3 regions of the Paenibacillus sp. 4624 genome follow, and region 1 is predicted to be linked to each of the others. Evidence: riboswitches for the same ligand, from Rfam matches in the RefSeq annotation. Region 1 holds a riboswitch; each other region holds the start of a gene.
The links. A riboswitch is a leader RNA that binds a small molecule or an ion and turns the genes downstream of it on or off. The one in region 1 is predicted to bind cobalamin.
Positions count from the first base shown of each region.

Region 2: it holds a riboswitch for cobalamin, as region 1 does, so the genes downstream of both, ABIE27_RS22335 (ABC transporter substrate-binding protein) here and cobJ (precorrin-3B C(17)-methyltransferase) in region 1, are expected to answer to the same signal.
Region 3: it holds a riboswitch for cobalamin, as region 1 does, so the genes downstream of both, nikB (nickel ABC transporter permease) here and cobJ (precorrin-3B C(17)-methyltransferase) in region 1, are expected to answer to the same signal.

Region 1 covers NZ_JBNDJR010000002.1:470,453-476,626, reverse strand. The annotation lists gene cobK (precorrin-6A reductase) at 1-25, opposite strand, end outside; gene ABIE27_RS06470 (sirohydrochlorin chelatase) at 22-1,335, opposite strand; gene cobJ (precorrin-3B C(17)-methyltransferase) at 1,534-3,555, opposite strand; cobalamin riboswitch at 3,933-4,121, opposite strand; gene ABIE27_RS06460 (uroporphyrinogen-III synthase) at 4,297-5,127, opposite strand; gene ABIE27_RS06455 (GerAB/ArcD/ProY family transporter) at 5,259-6,174, opposite strand, start outside.
Region 2 covers NZ_JBNDJR010000010.1:235,082-241,255, forward strand. The annotation lists gene ABIE27_RS22330 (histidine phosphatase family protein) at 1-561, shown strand, start outside; cobalamin riboswitch at 740-869, shown strand; gene ABIE27_RS22335 (ABC transporter substrate-binding protein) at 1,270-2,265, shown strand; gene ABIE27_RS22340 (FecCD family ABC transporter permease) at 2,262-3,308, shown strand; gene ABIE27_RS22345 (ABC transporter ATP-binding protein) at 3,338-4,120, shown strand; gene cobT (nicotinate-nucleotide--dimethylbenzimidazole phosphoribosyltransferase) at 4,166-5,287, shown strand; gene cobU (bifunctional adenosylcobinamide kinase/adenosylcobinamide-phosphate guanylyltransferase) at 5,284-5,844, shown strand; gene cobS (adenosylcobinamide-GDP ribazoletransferase) at 5,841-6,174, shown strand, end outside.
Region 3 covers NZ_JBNDJR010000012.1:27,709-33,882, reverse strand. The annotation lists gene ABIE27_RS24225 (ATP-binding protein) at 1-1,203, shown strand, start outside; gene ABIE27_RS24220 (response regulator) at 1,204-1,905, shown strand; gene ABIE27_RS24215 (alpha-glucosidase/alpha-galactosidase) at 2,027-3,325, opposite strand; gene ABIE27_RS24210 (AraC family transcriptional regulator) at 3,554-4,390, shown strand; cobalamin riboswitch at 4,489-4,683, shown strand; gene nikB (nickel ABC transporter permease) at 4,807-5,796, shown strand; gene nikC (nickel transporter permease) at 5,800-6,174, shown strand, end outside.

The DNA of each region.
Region 1 (6,174 bases):
TGGTACCGCATAACATGAGGATCATGAACGCTTCACCTGCTCGGAAGTTGCTGCCACTTGTGCCTGAGAAGAGGATGAATGCTGCTGTATATTTCCTGCTGAATCGTGTTGCCGGTTGCTCTGATGTCCATCGTGCTCATGATGCGAGTGATGCAACTCTTCATCATGGTCATGATGAAAATCAAGCGCCGCCTCACGAGTAGCTGTAACCTCCGCAGAGTGCTCGGAATGCTCGTGGTCGTGACTATGTTCATGATTGTGGTCATGATGTGCATGCTCATTATGGCTATGGACATGATGACCTTCGTGCTGATGATCATGTCCATGACTGTGGCTATGATCATTATGGTGGTGGTCGTGATGATCGTGCTCATGATGGTGTTGATCGTGCCCATGGTCATGGTCATGTTCGTGATGGTCATGGTCGTGATCGTGGTCATGCCCATGGTCGTGGTCGTGATGGTGATGATGGTGTTTGGCCGCTTCGAGACGGAACTGGCAGTTGTCACAGTTTGCTGTAACACGACCGTAAAGTCCCTCGTTCGCACGTTCCAACACCAGCTCGACCAGTTTCGGATGGAAACCGAAATAACCACCGATTTCGACTTGAATATCTGGATGCGCGGCTGCAAATTCGGCCGTCATCTCATCAATGCGTTTAATCAGCACACCGGTAAAGAGGAAATACGGCATGACAACAATTTTTTTCGCACCGAGCAAGAGGCAACGTTCCAATCCATCCGGGAAAGAAGGCTGGGTCACGCCGATAAAGCTGCTTTCCGCCCATCTGTACGGCAGCTTCTCCCACAGCATACGGGTCATTTTGAAAAAGTCACTGTTGGCATCCGGGTCACTGCTTCCCCGTCCAAGCACAAGTACAGCTGTTTCTTCATCAGTCACGGCAGCAGGCGGAGCGGCCACTGCAACTGCTGTATCTGTTCCACCTTCACCTTGAGCTGCAACCCGCACAGGTTGCGCCTCTTGCAGACGAGTTTGCATAATTTGCACGACTTTTTCATGCACACCAATCGGACGCCCATAAATAAACTGCACTTGCGGATAACGTGCTTTGGCACGATCAATCGCATTCGGAATATCAATCTTGGCATGACCGGCTGCAAATAAAATAATCGGTACGAGTACGACTCGGGTCGCACCTCGATCTACACAAGCAGTAACTCCATCCGCAATACTTGGTCTGGTTAATTCCAAAAAACAGGTTTCCACCAGTGTGTTCTCCGGTGCTTGCTCAGCGACCTCACGTGCAAACTCCTTTAACTCGCGGTTCCCCTCGGGATCACGGCTCCCGTGTCCCACCAACAAAATAGCATCCATCTTCTATATTTCCTCCTCTGTCCGATCCGCAGATCAGATTTCTCATATTCGTAAGGCTCTCCACTCGACTCCAAGGAAGAAAGGTTTAATCTATTTCTATTTCTATTTCTAGTTCTAGTTCTGTAATGAGTTCAGCTTTGTATCTATCTATATCAGCTGGGTTTCGGCCGGGTTGTGTTTAGATTATCGTTTGGTGTTTTAGTCACCGCATACCGGATTCACTTCGACGGTAACTGGCGCATCCACATGACGGAAGCCTTGAATAACTCCAACACGTTTGAAAAACTTGTGGAAACGTTCGTTCGGATGACCTTTTTCCTTGTACTCCGCGACAATGCGTTCCACAATGCCACCGATCTGATCACCTGGAATCCCCTCTGCTACTGGCTGAGCCGGGTGCGCGTTGCGGCCAAACTTTTTGCCGCCAAGGAACAGATCGTAGCCTCCTTTGCGGTACACGATGCCGATATCCTCCAGTACTGCCCCGTAACAAGCCATACCACAGCCGTTTAACGCTACGCTCGTTTCCTTCGGAGCAGACAATCCACCGATCACGTCCTGCAAATGGTTAGCCATCGGCACCGCGTCGTCCTTCTCCAGGTTGCAGAAGTCACAGGCTTTGACCTTGATCACATCCCCAATCGGCACCACGATAAAGTTTGCTGCGCGTAACTCGTCTACCAGCGCTTCCGGTTCAAACGTCGGCACTCTGAGAATAATCTGGTGCTCCGGCGTATACTCAAGCTCGCCGTCCTCGCTTGCGCACTGCGCCAGCAGGGCCATCTGAGCGGCGGTGAACTTTTTGTTGCCCACGCCAGGCGACACGCCGATCTCAAAGAGCGGCGCCTTGCGCCCAGGCACGGGCACAGCAGCGGCTACGCCAAGCACCGCTGCGCCGCTCGCGCCCTGCGCGCCCGCTGCCGCCGGGCCTGACGCTGCCGCGTCCAGCCAGCGGCTTGCCGCTTCGCCCGCGAGCGCACCGCCTGCCGCGAGCCGCGTCAGCGCCTCGGCGGCAAGCTCGGCTGCGCCGGCGCGTGGCGCCACAGCGGCAGCGCGCGGTGCGGCCTCTGCCGCCGCGGACGCGGGCCGCTCTGCGGCAAGCACGGCGGTGCCAGCACCGCGTGCCGGGCTTGCCGCAGGCGGGGTTGCCGCCCATGCGCCTGCGGGCGGCTGCCCTTGCGGAGCCGTGCCCGCTCCGGCGCTGGCGCCGCGCAGGGCTGGCTCCGCCGGTGGCGCGGCCTGGGCATCGCGGGCCGCGCCATCGCCCGTTGCCTCGCCGGAGGCGGCAGCGCGGGCCGCGCCACCGCCCGTTGCCTCGCCGGAGGCGGCAGCGCGGGCCGCGCCATCGCCCGCTGCCTCGCCGGAGGCGGCAGCGCGGGCTTCTTGTGCGCCGAGCGACCATGGCTCGGCTTCGGTGCGTAGCCGCTCATGGGGCCTGAGCGGCTGTTCCGCGGAGTTCAGCGTATACTTCCGCTGATATCCGCGCGGGGTGACCATGAGTCCTTCGTACATCATGGTCGAGGAATTACCGATAATCACGGTGGTTAACATACCGATATCGTGATTCAGCATCTCCTCCAGCGTTGTCATGACCACGTCCTGACGCTCCCGATATGCACTTTTGACCAAGCCAACAGGTGTCTTCGGATCACGGTAACGAAGCAACATCTCTTGCGTCTCTACAATCTGGCGTGTACGCCGTCCACTGCGGGGATTATACAGAGCAATAACAAAATCGGCCGAAGCCGCTGCCTCAACCCGCCGAATAATGGTTTCCCATGGTGTCAGATGATCGCTAAGGCTGATCGTACACGCATCATGCATAACAGGCGCACCAAGCAAGGACGCACACGATTGAATCGCCGACACGCCAGGAATAACCTCAACAGCTACGCCAGTATCCGGCTTCCAGCCTTGCTCAATGAGCACTTCGTACACAAGCCCTGCCATGCCATACACCCCGGCATCCCCACTGGAGATTACGGCAACAATATGGCCCGCTTCCGCTTGTCTAACCGCTTCCTGTGCCCGGCTGACTTCCTCCGTCATGCCTGTACGTACAATGGCTTGTCCATTCAACAAAGGCCTGATCAGATCCACATAGGTGTTATATCCAATGATGACCTCGCTCTCCTGCAACGCATCTAGTGCCCGTTTAGTTATGTGCTCCATCGCACCTGGACCGAAACCGATGATCAGCAGCTTGCCTTGCTTTTGCATACCGTTTTCCCCCTCACTCCACTTGTCATACGATTAACGCTCAACCTTGTTTATCTAAAAGGTCCACTTCAAGAAAGTTTCTCCTTAACGCCGATCCAAAGTTTTTGCAATACAGATTTGTTTCTTTCACCTCATTGCCCTGTAACTCATCATTTCTTCTGCTCAACTCGGCAACTTCGTTCCTGTCCGAAAAACAAAAAAATCCCATCCTAATCACGGATGAGATACGCATGTACTTACACTCGGGAAACTTGGCCTGTAATACCCCAAAATAAGGAATCACAGGCAACCATAACAGCCCATATGGAGCCTCACAGGACAAACCACAGTTTGTCCCTTTCCCGAACTTATCGTACACCACTCCTTTCCGCGAAGGGTTTGGTGACACATGCAAGGTAGGTCTCCTGGCTCTGGATCATTAGCGTCCTTTCCTGTCTTCCCCGTTGTACCGAGTGACTTTCATGGAAAACGCTTCACCATTACAGTGGCGGGACCGCTCGGGACTTGCACCCGATTCCCTGTTACCTCTTGCTTTATGCAAGAGCACCTTGCTGCTTTCATATTGTCTTCATCATACCATCGGTCAGGAAATAATGTCCACGCTTCTCAAGATTGTCCTCTACATTAATTTTGGATAAAAATGAAAAAAAGATCCCGATCCGTAAACGGATCAGAACCTTTACATATCATTACAGAATAGAGCCACTTCGGGCATCTCTTGCCCTATGAATGCTCTCTTTATTATTCTTCCCGGACACCCACCGGATTCGCAGCAAAGTAACGTCCCAGTTCAACGATGAGCGCTCCCATCTTCTCCTCTTGCGGCACAACCAGCGCTTCAATGCCTTCCTCACGCATGGCATTCGCCGTAACTTTACCAACTGAGGCTGGGACTACTCCTTCTTTAAAGGCCGTCAGCATCTGCTGCAGCTTGCCTTGGGAAGTTGCATATTCCGTTAAGAATCGAACTTGCGGCCCACTTGTAAAAGCTACAGCCTCCAGCTTATGCTGAATGATCTCATTCAGCAGTTGCTCCAGCTCTGCCTCTTCCGGCGGTACGTGACGATACGGCAACACCTGTCGTACCACAGCCCCCTGTTCTTCTAACCAGCGGACCAGTTTAGGAGCCGTTTCCCCATGAAGCTGTAACATCACCTTTTTACCTGCCAGATCATGTGAGCCAAATTCCCGAATCAATCCGTCTGTACTACCATCATCATCTCGTACCAGAGGAGTCAACTTCAGTTTCTTGAGTGCATTCACTGTTTTGTATCCTCGGGCTGCAATACATGATTCAGCCAATACATTTCGAAGTTGTCCGGCTACATCCATGTCCTCAGCCATGTCGAACAAAGCATCTAGTCCCATACCCGTTGTAAAAATTGCCCAATCCGGCGGATCAGAAATCCAGGAAACCAGTCCATCTCGAATGTTACGATCATCCAGAAATACCGTGCCTTGTGCAGGACGCACAAGCGGGATTCCACCCATTTTCTCCACCAATAAAGACATCTCTTTGGACTTCCGCGGACCGGTTAAAGCGACGCGTACCCCTGCCAAATGTTGAGCCATTCATGTTCCCCCCGTTTATTAAGCCGAAAGTTCATCAATCTGACTACAGTATACAGGCTACTTGTACGGAGGGAAACCACGTCTGCTTGCTTTCCGGCCTCATTAGCTATAACGATTTTTTATGATTTTCATCAGGAAGGTTGCAAATTTCCGCCGCCATGTGATGTTTTACCTTTCTTCTCTATAGACTTTTCCGCTGACTTTTCACCAGACTTCTCTTCTGACTTCCCTTCAGAATGATCTGATTCACCAGATGCCTGCTCCTGCTTCTGTTCTCCTTCCTGCTGTTTGCCTCTGGATGCCCTCTCTCCCGATTCGGGGTTCGGGGCATATTGAGCTTTCTTTTTGCGCGGACGGAGGAACAGAAAAAAAACGATTGGAAATATCACCTCAAATACAATGGCAATCCATGTCCATTCACGAGTAAATCGATTTAGCTGGATCGCATTGCGGAAAAACCAGAAGGCACACACAAAACCCAGCAACGCAATCGGTCCGGTCAATACTTTCCCAGATACTTTGGGAATCATGCGTTTCAAACCCCAACACACAAAATACAGATCAAACGCAATCTTGGTAATGATACATGGCAAGGTTGCTGCCGCAAGCGCCAAGTCGAATCGGTCTAGAAAGTCACTAATCTGTAGCTGTCTTGCCAGCTCATACGATGGATACACAAGTCTTGAAGCAATCGGTACACCGATGGAAGTGATCGTTTCAATGACAATAAGCATCATGAGCAATCCTGTGACAATATTACCTGTGAGAATGGATTTTACTCGGAAGTCACTTCCCTTGATCACAAAGGGTAAAACAATCATCTCTCCATAAAACGAGAAGAGATACCAACTTCCCGTCCCCACACCTGCAAAGTCAACATCGAAATAGGGCTTTAGGTTATCCAGATCGATCTGCTGAATCAGCATAAACGGCACGATGATGGAGTTTAGCAAAAAGAGCACTACATACAACTCCACCATGCCAATCAGGGAACCTAGCCCTCCCCGGACGATAAATATAGCCATGACAAGCAGAGAGAGTACGATA
Region 2 (6,174 bases), on a different contig from region 1:
AAAAAATATTTGGGCCATACCGACATTGGCCTGTTGCCTGACGCGCAAGAAGAGCTGGCTCTGCTGAGCGAGCAGTGCCGCAATCTCACATGGGATGCGGTGTATTGCAGTGATCTGCTTCGTTGCCGTCAGACGCTGGCACACATTGCACCGCAGATGATTGAGCAAGCGACGTTTGATTCGCGCCTGCGCGAGAATCATTTTGGACAATGGGAAGGCCTGAATTATGAGCAATTGAAGGATAATCTCTTGTACCGGAGCTGGATTGATGATCCCCGCAAGGTATTCCCCCCTGAAGGAGAAGCGTGGCGGACTTTCGCGGAACGAGTGGATTCTTTTCTGCACGAACATATCTGGTCGGAGCATTCACATAAACATTCACACAAGACACTTATTGTGACACATGGCGGTGTGATCCGTTATATGATGTCCCGGCTCATCAACGGCGTGGGGTTTTGGGATACACATGTCATCCCTGGACAGGCTATTCAGGTTGATCTTGAAAAGCAAGGGGATCACTGGCTTGGCAGACGAGTGAATTTTCCGTACATCGGGTTGTAAGGTGGTGCAATATACCCTATAATCACAACAGAAGTGTGACTCGGACGGACATATTTAGTGTGATGTGCTGAGAGGCCTGAACTGACGTGATTCGTGCGAAGAGCACTGCGAAAATGTTTGATCTGAATTAACCATCTTTAACGACCAAGGGTCCCTCGTGCAAAGCCAATGTTCAAGGTGAACAAGGACAAGTTATGGTGCGCACAAGGGTAAAATGGGGAAGCTGGTGCAAATCCGGCACGGTCCCGCCACTGTGAAACAGGAGCCATCCTGTAAGTCAGATTACCAGCCCTGGACGTACAAGCCGGTGTTCCTTCGAGGAAAGGACAACGTTTCGGGCCATTCTGTGCGCATGGACAGTTATCTGCTGAACATGTATCCGGAGTGCCGTATGCGAGACGTCATCCCTCATCCTTGTTTAAGGATCAGGGATTTTTTTGTTGTACACGATGTGGTGGAGTCATTTTATACACGTATAACGGAGAGTGCAGAACCAATTCGGAGAAACGAAGTGCTCGCCTGAAAGCTTTCTACAAGAAAGCTACATCGAAAGCATACGCTTATCACCGAATTTTTCCTTTTGAATAAGGGAATTAAAAAAAATCTGGGGGTAACAGCGATCGGAAAATGGTACTGCAATCGGAGTGGCATCGTGTATATAACAAAAGCAACAACAATAGTACAGATAGAGAAGGGGAGTTTAAATCAATGATTAAGAACTGGAAAGCACTCACATCCCTGTTGAGCGCAGCAATGTTGGCACTGGCGCTGGCTGGATGCGGTAATACCGCAACAAAAGAAGGAGCGGGCAGCTCACAGCAACCTGCACAGGAGCAGTCTCAAGAGCAAACACAAAAGGATCTTAAAACCCAATATCCACTGACCGTTACGGATGCAACGGGTGAGTCTTTCACTTTTGAAAAAGCACCAACCAAAATCGTATCCGTATCTCCGGCTGAAACAGAGTCTCTGTTTGCCCTTGGGTTGGACAATGAAATTATTGGTGTTTCCGATTATGATGATTATCCGGAAGCGGCAAAAACAAAAGCAAAAATGGGCGGTATTAACAAGCCGAATGAAGAATCCGTTATTGCAGCAGATGCGGATATCGTATTCGGAGGCATTTCATTGAGTGAGGATGCAGTGAAAAAGCTGCGTGATCTGGGCATCACCATTTTCAAAACCGATCCTAAATCCATTGACGATGTGATAAACAATATCGAAACATTCGGTAAAATTACCGATCATCAAGAGCAGGCACAGAAGCTGATTACACAGATGAAGCAGGATGTAACAGATGTAACCGAAGCGGTCAAAGCCGTAAAACCAGAAGATAAGAAAAAAGTATACATCGAGTTCTCCCCAGGCTGGACGGTTGGTAAAGGTGAGTTCATGGATGAACTGATCACCGTAGCTGGAGGAATGAATATTGCTGCTGATAAAGAAGGTTGGTATGAGATTAACGAGGAAAATGTGATTGCCTCCAACCCGGACGTTATTCTGTATACAAATGATGTTGTTGACGAAAATTCCAAAACGCTGGATCAGATTATCAAAGCACGTAGCGGCTGGGATCAAATTACGGCGATGAAAAACAATGCTGTGATTGGACTGGATGCCAACTTGCTCAGCCGTCCGGGCCCACGTATAACTCAAGGGTTGAAAGATGTTGCCAAAGCGATCTATCCTGACCTGTTCAAATGAGCAGAAAGCTGATCCTGTTCGGAACGATGGGTGTGGTGCTGCTGGTGCTTACCGTGCTCATCTGTACGGGCATTGGTTCAGTGGCGCTGCCCATCCGGGACATCGCTGGTATTCTCGTTCACAACATGCCATGGGTGGGTGACTGGATTACACCCGATTGGAGCAAGGCTGCCGAACAGATTATCTGGAAAGTGCGCTTCCCGCGTGTCTTACTTGCGATGCTCGTAGGTGCTTCACTAGCAATTGCAGGGGCGGGCTTTCAAGGTGTGCTACGCAATCCTCTGGCTGATCCATTCACACTGGGGGTTTCCTCTGGTGCTTCGGTGGGGGCGGCATTCCTGATATTCTTTGGTTTACAGTACGCTATAATTGGTATTTGGACACTGCCGCTGGTTGCTTTTTTGACCGGTGTAGTCACGTTATGGTTTGTGTTGTCGCTGGCTCGTGAAGGGCGGAAAATACCAACACACAGCCTGATTCTGGCAGGTGTGGTCATGCAAAGTTTCTTGGGGGCGGTCGTTTCCTTCCTATCGACCATGTCGAAGCAGACAATCAATGAAATTATATACTGGACGATGGGAAGTCTGGCACTGCGCGGGTGGTCGTATACGACCATCCTTTTCCCGTATTTTCTGCTTGGATTAATTTTTCTATGGAGCCGGGCACGTTCGCTGAATGTCTTGGCACTGGGTGAACGTCAGGCAGCGCATATTGGTGTTGGTGTGGACAGGCTCAAGTTATCTGTGCTCGCTGTAGGTACATTGCTAACGGCAGGAGCTGTTTCTGTTTCAGGAGTCATCGGTTTTGTGGGCTTGGTTATTCCGCATATTTTGCGATTGCTGGTGGGGCCGGATTATCGATTGCTGGTACCTTTGTCTGCGATTGGTGGTGCGATTTTTATGGTATGGGCAGACACCATAGCTCGCTCCTTGCTGGCACCGACTGAAATACCGCTAGGCGTTGTGACCGCTTTTGTCGGTGCGCCATTCTTCGCTTACCTGTTGCATCGGAATAAAAAGCTGAGGAAAGGGATGATGCCGTGACTGCCGAAAAAGATGATGCTGCCGCTGCTATGTTGGTAACTGTTGCACGGGCGGGCAAAACCTATGGTGATTATCATGCCCTGCATCCTACCGATTGGCGAATTAAAGAAGGAGATTGGTGGGGTGTCGTTGGCCCAAATGGAAGCGGAAAATCAACACTACTCCAGCTTATTGCAGGAACGGAACCGTTAAGCGAAGGCCAGATCAGCATTGATGGTCGAGATATCGGATCATATAGTCGTAAGGAACTGTCACGCATGATTGCAGTTCTACAACAGGATGGCTTACCCGCAATTTCCTATCCGGTTCGAGATGTTGTTGAGATGGGACGTTATCCTTACCAAAACTGGCTAGGCCGTGAATCGGCAGAGGGAGCCCGTGTGGTGGACAGAGTGCTTGAAGAACTGGGACTCACGGAACTGGCAGATCGACCGCTGGATTCCCTTAGTGGCGGACAACGGCAGCGAGTAGCCTTGGCCAAGGTCATGGCACAGGAGCCGCGATTACTATTGCTTGACGAACCAACGACGTTTCTCGATATCAAATATCAATTGCAGTTTATGGAGTTGTTAGCAGCATGGCAGAAGAAGAGCAACATTACGATTGTAGCGGTATTGCATGATCTCAATCTGGCTGCTTTGTTCTGCGATCATATCTTGGCTTTGCGTGAAGGCAAGGTAGTCGGAGAGGGGACACCTTATAGCTTGATGACGGGAGAGCAGATTCAAGAGATTTTTCGTGTTAAACCTGCGATGGTGTCCCATCCGGATCATTCGGTTCCTCAACTGTTGTTGCGGCGGGACATGGATTAAACGAGGCGGGATAGCCTCTATTTTGATGAAGGAAGTGCTGGTTGAATGAAGAAGGAAGAACAGGTATTGGAGCAAGTGTTAAATAAGATTGCGGCTCCTGATTCAAAAATTGCTGCGGAAACGTCTGCTCATGTGGATATACTGACGAAACCGCCGGGTAGTCTCGGGAAATTGGAAGAACTTGTGATTCGACTTGCAGGGATGACAGGCCAAACTCGTCCATGTTTTGATCGCAGGGCTGTGGTCGTCATGGCTGCGGATCACGGGGTCGTAGCTGAAGGAATCAGTGCTTTTCCAGCCGAAGTTACACCGCAGATGGTCATGAATTTTCTGGCTGGAGGCGCTGCAGTCAATGTCCTTGCTCGTCATGCCAGAGCCGAAGTGATTTGTGTCGATATCGGTGTAAATGCTGACCTTGAGCACGCCAACCTGCTCTCCCGCAACATTCGTAAAGGTACGGCCAACATGGCTCAAGGAGCCGCGATGACTCGGGATGAGGCCATTCGGGCTATTTTAGTAGGTGTGGATGTCGTTGCCGCAGAAGTGGCAAAAGGGACAGGGCTGTTTGTCACTGGAGAAATGGGGATTGGCAACACGACGGCAAGCGCTGCAGTGATGAGTGCCCTGACCGGCGTTGCACCAGTAGCTGCTGTTGGGAGAGGAACTGGCCTGGATGATGAAGGTGTGCTGCGCAAGGCTGCTGTCATAAGTCAGGCTTTGAGCGTTAACACACCTGACCCTGAAGATGCGATAGATGTCCTGTGCAAGGTAGGCGGATTGGAGATTGCCGGGCTCACCGGCGTTATCCTCGCGGCTGCGGCCCATCGCTGTCCAGTTGTTGTAGATGGTTTCATCTCTACGGCTGCGGCGCTGATCGCAAGAAAGCTGGCTCCCCTGAGTACAGCTTATATGATCGCTTCCCATACTTCACATGAGAATGGGCATGCGGCTCTGCTGCGAGAACTTGACTTGAAGCCGATGCTGGATCTCGATATGCGTCTTGGTGAGGGAACGGGTGGAGTACTCAGTCTGCATCTCATTGATGCAGCGTGTCTTATTTTGAATGAGATGGGGACCTTTGCAAGTGCGGGTGTTTCAGACGGAACGAATCAGCCTTCCGACTCTGATTCCAAGGTATTACCTGTTCAGGGAGATGGCTCCCGATGAGTGTGTTGGTTACTGGGGGTGCTCGCAGTGGTAAAAGTTCGTTTGCCGAACGTCTGTGCATGCAGCGTTCTTCCGAAGCCTGGTATGTAGCCACTGCTCAGGCGTATGATGACGAGATGCGTGAACGCATAACAATGCACCGGCAGCAGCGTGAAAGTTCCGGTTACCTCTGGCGTACGATGGAGGAACCCTTGGCTTTGCCTGCTCTAATTCAGCAGATGGGTGAAGGGCATACGGGCACGTCCGCACCAACGATTCTGGTGGATTGCTTGACTCTCTGGCTGACGAATGTGTTATTGGCCCATGAACATGATGAAGATCACGTGTTACAAGGTCATCTGGATGCACTGGTAGAAGCGGTCCAAACCTATCCTGGCTTGCTTGTGCTGGTTACCAATGAAGTAGGGGATGGAATTGTACCGGAATATAAGCTTGGTCGTGTGTATCGTGATCTGGCAGGTGTACTTAATCAGCGCATCGCAGCAATCTGTCGTGAAGTGTTTCTTGTCACGGTAGGCATTCCGATCGAATTGAAAAGTAAGGAGTATCGCTTATGAAGCACCACTCAGCGGGCTCGCCCGTTCCGCAGCGGAAACATGCGGCTGCAGCAGCCTTTCAATTCCTGTCTCGTTTTCCTGTGAAAATGCAGCTCGATTTTGTGCCGCCATTGCTACGCGAAAGTGTGGTGTATTATCCACTGGTCGGCGCTGCAATCGGTCTATGTGTCTGGTTGGTCGCCGCTCTGAGTGGTGCGTTGCTTCCCGCATTTCCGGCGGCAGTTTTGACGTTGACCGTATGGGTCTGGCTTACCGGCGGGTTGCATCTCGACGGATGGATGGATACGGCAGATGGACTGCTCAGTTACCGCAGCCGCGAGCGAATGCTGG
Region 3 (6,174 bases), on a different contig from region 1:
CTGTATGATCTTAGTCGACAGATCACTGCAATTACCGATCTGGATAACTTATTGGATAACATGACGAGCCAGATATCCCTTATGCTCGGAAGTCCAGCTGCCATATATCTGCCAGATCAGCAGGGTGAACTGAAGCTTTGGACGAAACAGGGATCCGCGTCTGAGATCGGGACAGAGAAGAGTGCCTGGGGAAGTCGTTCTTCGGAGCTGGCTATCGCCGATTGGGTCTATAAACAGGGGCAGATCGCAGGTAAAGGATCACCCAAGCTTGGGGAGTCGGCGGGGCTGTATGTTCCGCTGCGAACAGAGAATCATATTCACGGTGTACTTGCCGTGCACATGACAACCAATGAGCCGGAGAAGCAGCAGGAACAGCGCCAGCTGCTGGAAGCCTGCGGAAGTCTTGCGGCAGGTGCGATCGCCCGGGTGAAGCTGGCTGAGGAAGCGCGTCTCGCTCAAGTTACCGCCGAATCAGAGCGCATCCGAACTGCGCTGCTGGATTCGGTATCCCATGAGCTGCGTACGCCGTTAACCGTCATTATCGGTTCAGCCACAGGGCTGATGGAGAATGATACTCTTTTTACACCCGAGGATCGCCTAGAATTGACAGGAAATATTCGTGATGGCGCGTTGCGTATGAATCGTCTCGTGACCAACTTGCTTGGCATGGTGCGGCTGGAGAGCGGTATGCTGCAACTAAATCGCAAATGGTGTGATGTAGGAGATATGATGAGCATTGTTTTGGCAAAAGTCAGAGAATTCAGCCCTCACCGTGAAGTTACGGTGCAACTGCCGGAAGACCCCGTCTTTTTTGACGGAGATGAGGTGCTGCTCGAGCAGGTGCTCGTGAACATCGTCAGCAATGCAATCAAATATTCACCCGATGAGAGCATGGTGATCATAAGGGTTAAGAATGAACCGAGTCAGAGTTGTGTGACCTTCATCGTAGATGATCAGGGTGTTGGTATTGAGGAACCGGAGCGCACTCGCGTGTTTGATAAATTTTATCGCTCACCCTCCACGCAGCATATTACGGGAACCGGACTGGGCCTCGCGATCTGCAAAGGGATTGTGGAAGTTCACGGAGGAACGATCCAAGCTGAGGGGAATCCGGATGGAGGAACAAGAATACGTATAGAGTTGCCTGTGGGAAGGGATGGAATGCCATTTTCCTATACAGTGCAAGGAGAGGTTGGAGATTAAATGAATGCCGCATTAGGGGCTCGCATTCTGGTCATTGATGATGAACCACAGATTCGCAAACTGTTAAAAGTGACCCTCCAGGCTCACCAATATGATCATTATGAGTGTGCTGATGGAGAAGAGGGTATTATGCAGGCAAGTATGGTGCATCCCGATCTGATTATACTGGACCTGGGTTTGCCGGGCATATCTGGTATGGACGTGCTTCACCGCATTCGGGAGTGGTCACAGGTGCCGATTATCGTGCTGACAGCGAAGGATCAGGAGGCTGATAAAATTGCCGCACTGGATGCAGGTGCAGATGATTATGTGACGAAGCCGTTTGGCATGGGTGAACTGGTTGCCCGAATTCGGGTGGCGCTGCGGCATGTGGCCAAAACAACGGATGAACCCATTTTACGATTTGGCTCACTGGTTATCGATTTGGCTCTCAGGCAGGTTGAACTGGATGGAGAGCAGATCAAATTAACGCCGACAGAATATGAGATGTTAAAGGTACTTGCTTCAAATGCAGGCAAAATCATTACCCAGCGCCAGCTTTTGCAACAAGTATGGGGTGCGCATCATCATGAGTCGGACAGCCACTATTTGCGGGTGTATGTGGGTCATTTGCGTAAAAAATTGAAGGAAGATCCCACACGGCCATCCTATATTCAGACGGAACCGGGGATTGGATATCGTTTTCTGCTGCCTGCGGAGTAATCTGAACTAAGTGAAAAAGAGCACCGTCCCCTTCCATTTCGAAAAGCACGGTGCTTGGTTTGTATATTTTGGTCATATATCTTGGATATAATCTTTGTTTGTATATGTCTTGTTGGTTATATTATGAGAATTTTGGCAGCCAGTCGCCATGAGCTTCAATCAAATCGTCGCACATCGCCACGATGTCGTCCATGGACAGCTCGGCAGCCGTATGCGGATCAAGCATAGCCGCGTGATAGATATGCTCCTTTTTGCCTGTAATTGCGGCTTCGATGGTGAGCAATTGGGTGTTGATATTGGTACGGTTCAGCGCTGCCAGCTGTGGCGGCAGGTCACCAATATACGTCGGGCTGATGCCGGAGCCATCGACCAGACAAGGAACCTCGACACAAGCTTCGCGTGGCAAGTTGGTGATGAGCCCGTTGTTCATGACATTTCCGCCAATTTTATACGGACGGTCTGTCTCCATCGCTTCCATAATGTGCGAAGCATATTCATGGCTGCGGGTATGCTGAATATTTTCACTCGCGAACAGCTTCTCTCGCATTTCCTTCCAATCAGCAATCTGGTTTACACAGCGGCGTGGATACTCATCGAGCGGGATGTTGAAGCGTTCGATCAGTTCCGGGTAGTTGCGTTTGATAAAATACGGATGATATTCTGCACTATGCTCAGAAGACTCTGTGACATAATAACCGAAGCGATGCATGAGTTCATAACGTACCATATCGTCGTGAGTCTCCTGCTGTTTCTGTCTCGCACGACGTTTGATCTCAGGATACAGATCGACGCCATCTTTTGTTACTTCCAGGAGCCATGCCATGTGGTTAATGCCAGCAATTTTGGCAACGACACCAGTCTGGTCAATCCCCAGCGAATCGAACAGATGTGGTACGCAGACTTGTACACTGTGACACAGACCAACCGTTTTAATTCCGCCATGCACGTTCATGACATTGGTGAGTACAGCCATCGGGTTCGTGTAGTTCAGGAACCAGGCGTCCGGGCATACTTCCTGCATATCCTTGGCGAAGTCCAGCATCACCGGAATGGTACGCAAGTTACGGAAGATTCCGCCAATGCCGAGCGTATCGGCAATCGTTTGACGCAGGCCATATTTCTTCGGAATTTCAAAATCGGTAATCGTACACGGGTCATACCCGCCCACCTGGATGGCATTGATTACATATTTAGCTCCGCGGAGTGCTTCCTTGCGATCAACGTATGTTTTAACAGAACAGCGGCTTCCGAGCGACTGGGCCAAGCTTTGTAACAAACGCTCCGAGTCACTTAGACGTTCAGCATCAATATCAAACAAGGCCAGTTCGAAGTCCTGCAAGGCCTCCGTCATCATCACATCACCCAATACATTTTTTACAAAAACGGTGCTGCCTGCACCGAGAAACGTAATTTTGTTCATCTCAAGTTCATCCTTCCCGAAAAAAATGTTGTACCCCAACTATAGGCCGAACAGGCTCATATCACTATGGCTCAAACCCTCTCGAATATGGCATAATCCCATTTTTGTTTTCGTTTTCAGCAAGATTTCCTTTCTTCCACCTGTTATAATTTATTGTATGAACAGATAAGAGAATATGTGGGCTCGCCTTAAGATGTCTTTAACCTCATCGTCGAAAGGAGGGGAAACATGAGTCGGAAAGTTGAAATGAATGTGGTCTCTGCCGGCTGGACGCAGATGGAACTGGTTTTGTTATTTTACGGCTGGGAGGCATGTGATCCTGCCCACTATTGGGGGCCGGGAGTGCGTGATTCCTATATCGTGCATTACGTACATGAGGGTCATGGTACGGTTTATATGGGAGATCGTGAATATCCTCTGAGCGAGGGCCAAGGATTCCTCATTTTACCCGACACGGTCATTCATTATGAAGCCGATGCAGAAGAGCCTTGGACATATTCATGGTTTGGCTTCAGAGGTGTACAGGCGAAGGCTTTTATGCAGCGTGCGCAGTTAAGTGAGGAGCACCCGGTGTTCACTGCTCATGAACCGAATATGATGGCAGCGCTGTATGACGAGATGCTTCAGGCTGGAACGAGTTCCCTTCCAGGAGGGGATGTAATGCATCAAAGCCTGTTATATCGACTTATGGCAGCATTAATTGCATCCTCACCGATCAAAGAAGAAGAAAACCCCCTCCTGTCGACGAAAGAGACTTATATTCGGCAGGCTGTGCGGTTTATGGAGAATCGGTATAGTCAGCGTACCACTATTCTGGATATCGCACAGGCTGTCGGGTTAGATCGAACGTATTTATCGGGGTTGTTCAAAGAGCGATACGGCAAGTCGCTACAAGCCTTTTTCCTGGAGTATCGCATGAATCGTGCGGCGGAACTGCTTCGCAACCCGATGTTGTCTGTGAGTGAAGTAGCCCACTCCGTTGGATACACTGACCCGTTACTCTTTTCCAAAATGTTCAAACGTGTGACAGGGGTGTCACCCAAGGGTTCGCGAGTACGGTATTAGCCGCATTTATGATTTCAATTTTAAAAGAAAAGTTTTGAACATTATTCCGTATGCCGCTATACTGATACAGAAGTGTAACAGATACCAACTTTTAGTGAATTGAATACGTGGAACTTGGTGCTCTACCCGCTGGGGTAGAAGCTTAAAAGGGAAGTCCGGTGTGATGCCGGCGCGGTCCCGCCACTGTAACAGAGGAGTCAGGCAGCATATCCACTGGTCTGGAGAAGACCGGGAAGGAGCTGTTATGGCAATGATGCTGAAGCCAGGAGACCTGCCAGGTTGGACAAACACAGCAGTACCCTACGGGAGATAGGAAGGTGTTTAAAGAGCATGATTTTTTCTGAAAATCTGTTTATTTAAGGCGTCCTTATCCCGTGAAACGGAGAAGGGCGCTTTTTTGAATTGGATTGAAATAAATGAGAATGATGGCGTACACGCGCATTAAACCGGGGAAGGGCGTTTTATTATTGGGCAGATATATCGTTAAACGGTTAGTACAACTGGTCGCCGTTCTGTTTGGAATCACCTTCCTGACATTTCTATTAACGTATCTGTCTCCTGGAGATCCCGCCAGACTGATGCTGATGTCCACTGGAGTTACACCTTCGGATGAACTGGTCAGACAGGTGAGGTCAGAGCTCGGGTTGGACAAGCCGTTTCTTGTTCGGTATGGAACCTGGCTAGGGCAAGTGGTCACCGGAGACTTTGGTACGTCGTATAAATACGACCGTCCCGTACTGGATGTGTTAATGGCCCGCCTTCCAGCAACGCTCAAGTTAACCGGGAGTGCGATGTTTCTGGTGATTTTGATTTCCTTTCCGCTGGGAGTTCTTTCGGCTGTACGCCGGAATCGATGGCTCGATTATGTCATTCGCCTGTTTTCGTTTGCCGGTCTATCCATGCCAAGCTTTTGGCTGGGCATGCTGCTGATGCTCGTATTTGGTGTACAGCTGAAGCTGTTACCCGTTATGGGTAATTCCGGCTGGCACAGCCTGATCCTGCCTGCGGTCACACTGGCTATTCCACTGATCGCCCAATACAGCCGGCAGATTCGTGCAGTCATGCTGGAGGAGATCGGCCAGAATTACGTGGTGGGAGCAAGAGCGAGAGGTGTGAAGGAATCGATGATCATTTGGCAGCATATTTTGCCGAATTCACTGCTGCCGATTGTGACACTTCTGGGCATGACAACGGGAGCATTACTTGGCGGAGCAGCGATTGTGGAAAGTTTATTCGTATGGCCGGGGGTAGGCCAGATGGCGGTGGATGCCATTTTCACTCGGGACTATCCCCTGATACAGGGGTATGTGATTTGGATGGCAGTCATCTATGTCACCCTGAATCTGATCGTGGATCTCTGGACACATCTGCGTGATCCGCGCATTCAACTGGATGTGGATGTGTAGATGATGATGAAGATTCGAGCATACCTGACACAACGTCGTCTATTTATTTTTTTGCTATCCCTGACTGCGGGTTGGATCGTTCTGGCTTTGATTGCGCCGCTTCTGGCACCTCACGATCCACTTGCCACGAATTTTGCCAAAGTGTTGCAACCATCCAGCCCCGAATATCCACTCGGCACGGATCAGCTTGGGCGATGTGTCCTGTCCCGACTTTTATATGGAGCACGCACATCTCTGTTGCTCACCTTTATGATGATCGGTATTGTTTTCAGCTTAGGTGCAGCGGTTGGTGTCGTTGCAGGTTTTCTGCGAGGACTGGTGGATACGATGCTGATGCGGCTGTGCGATACGTTGATGGCATTTCCTGGTTTGATTTTT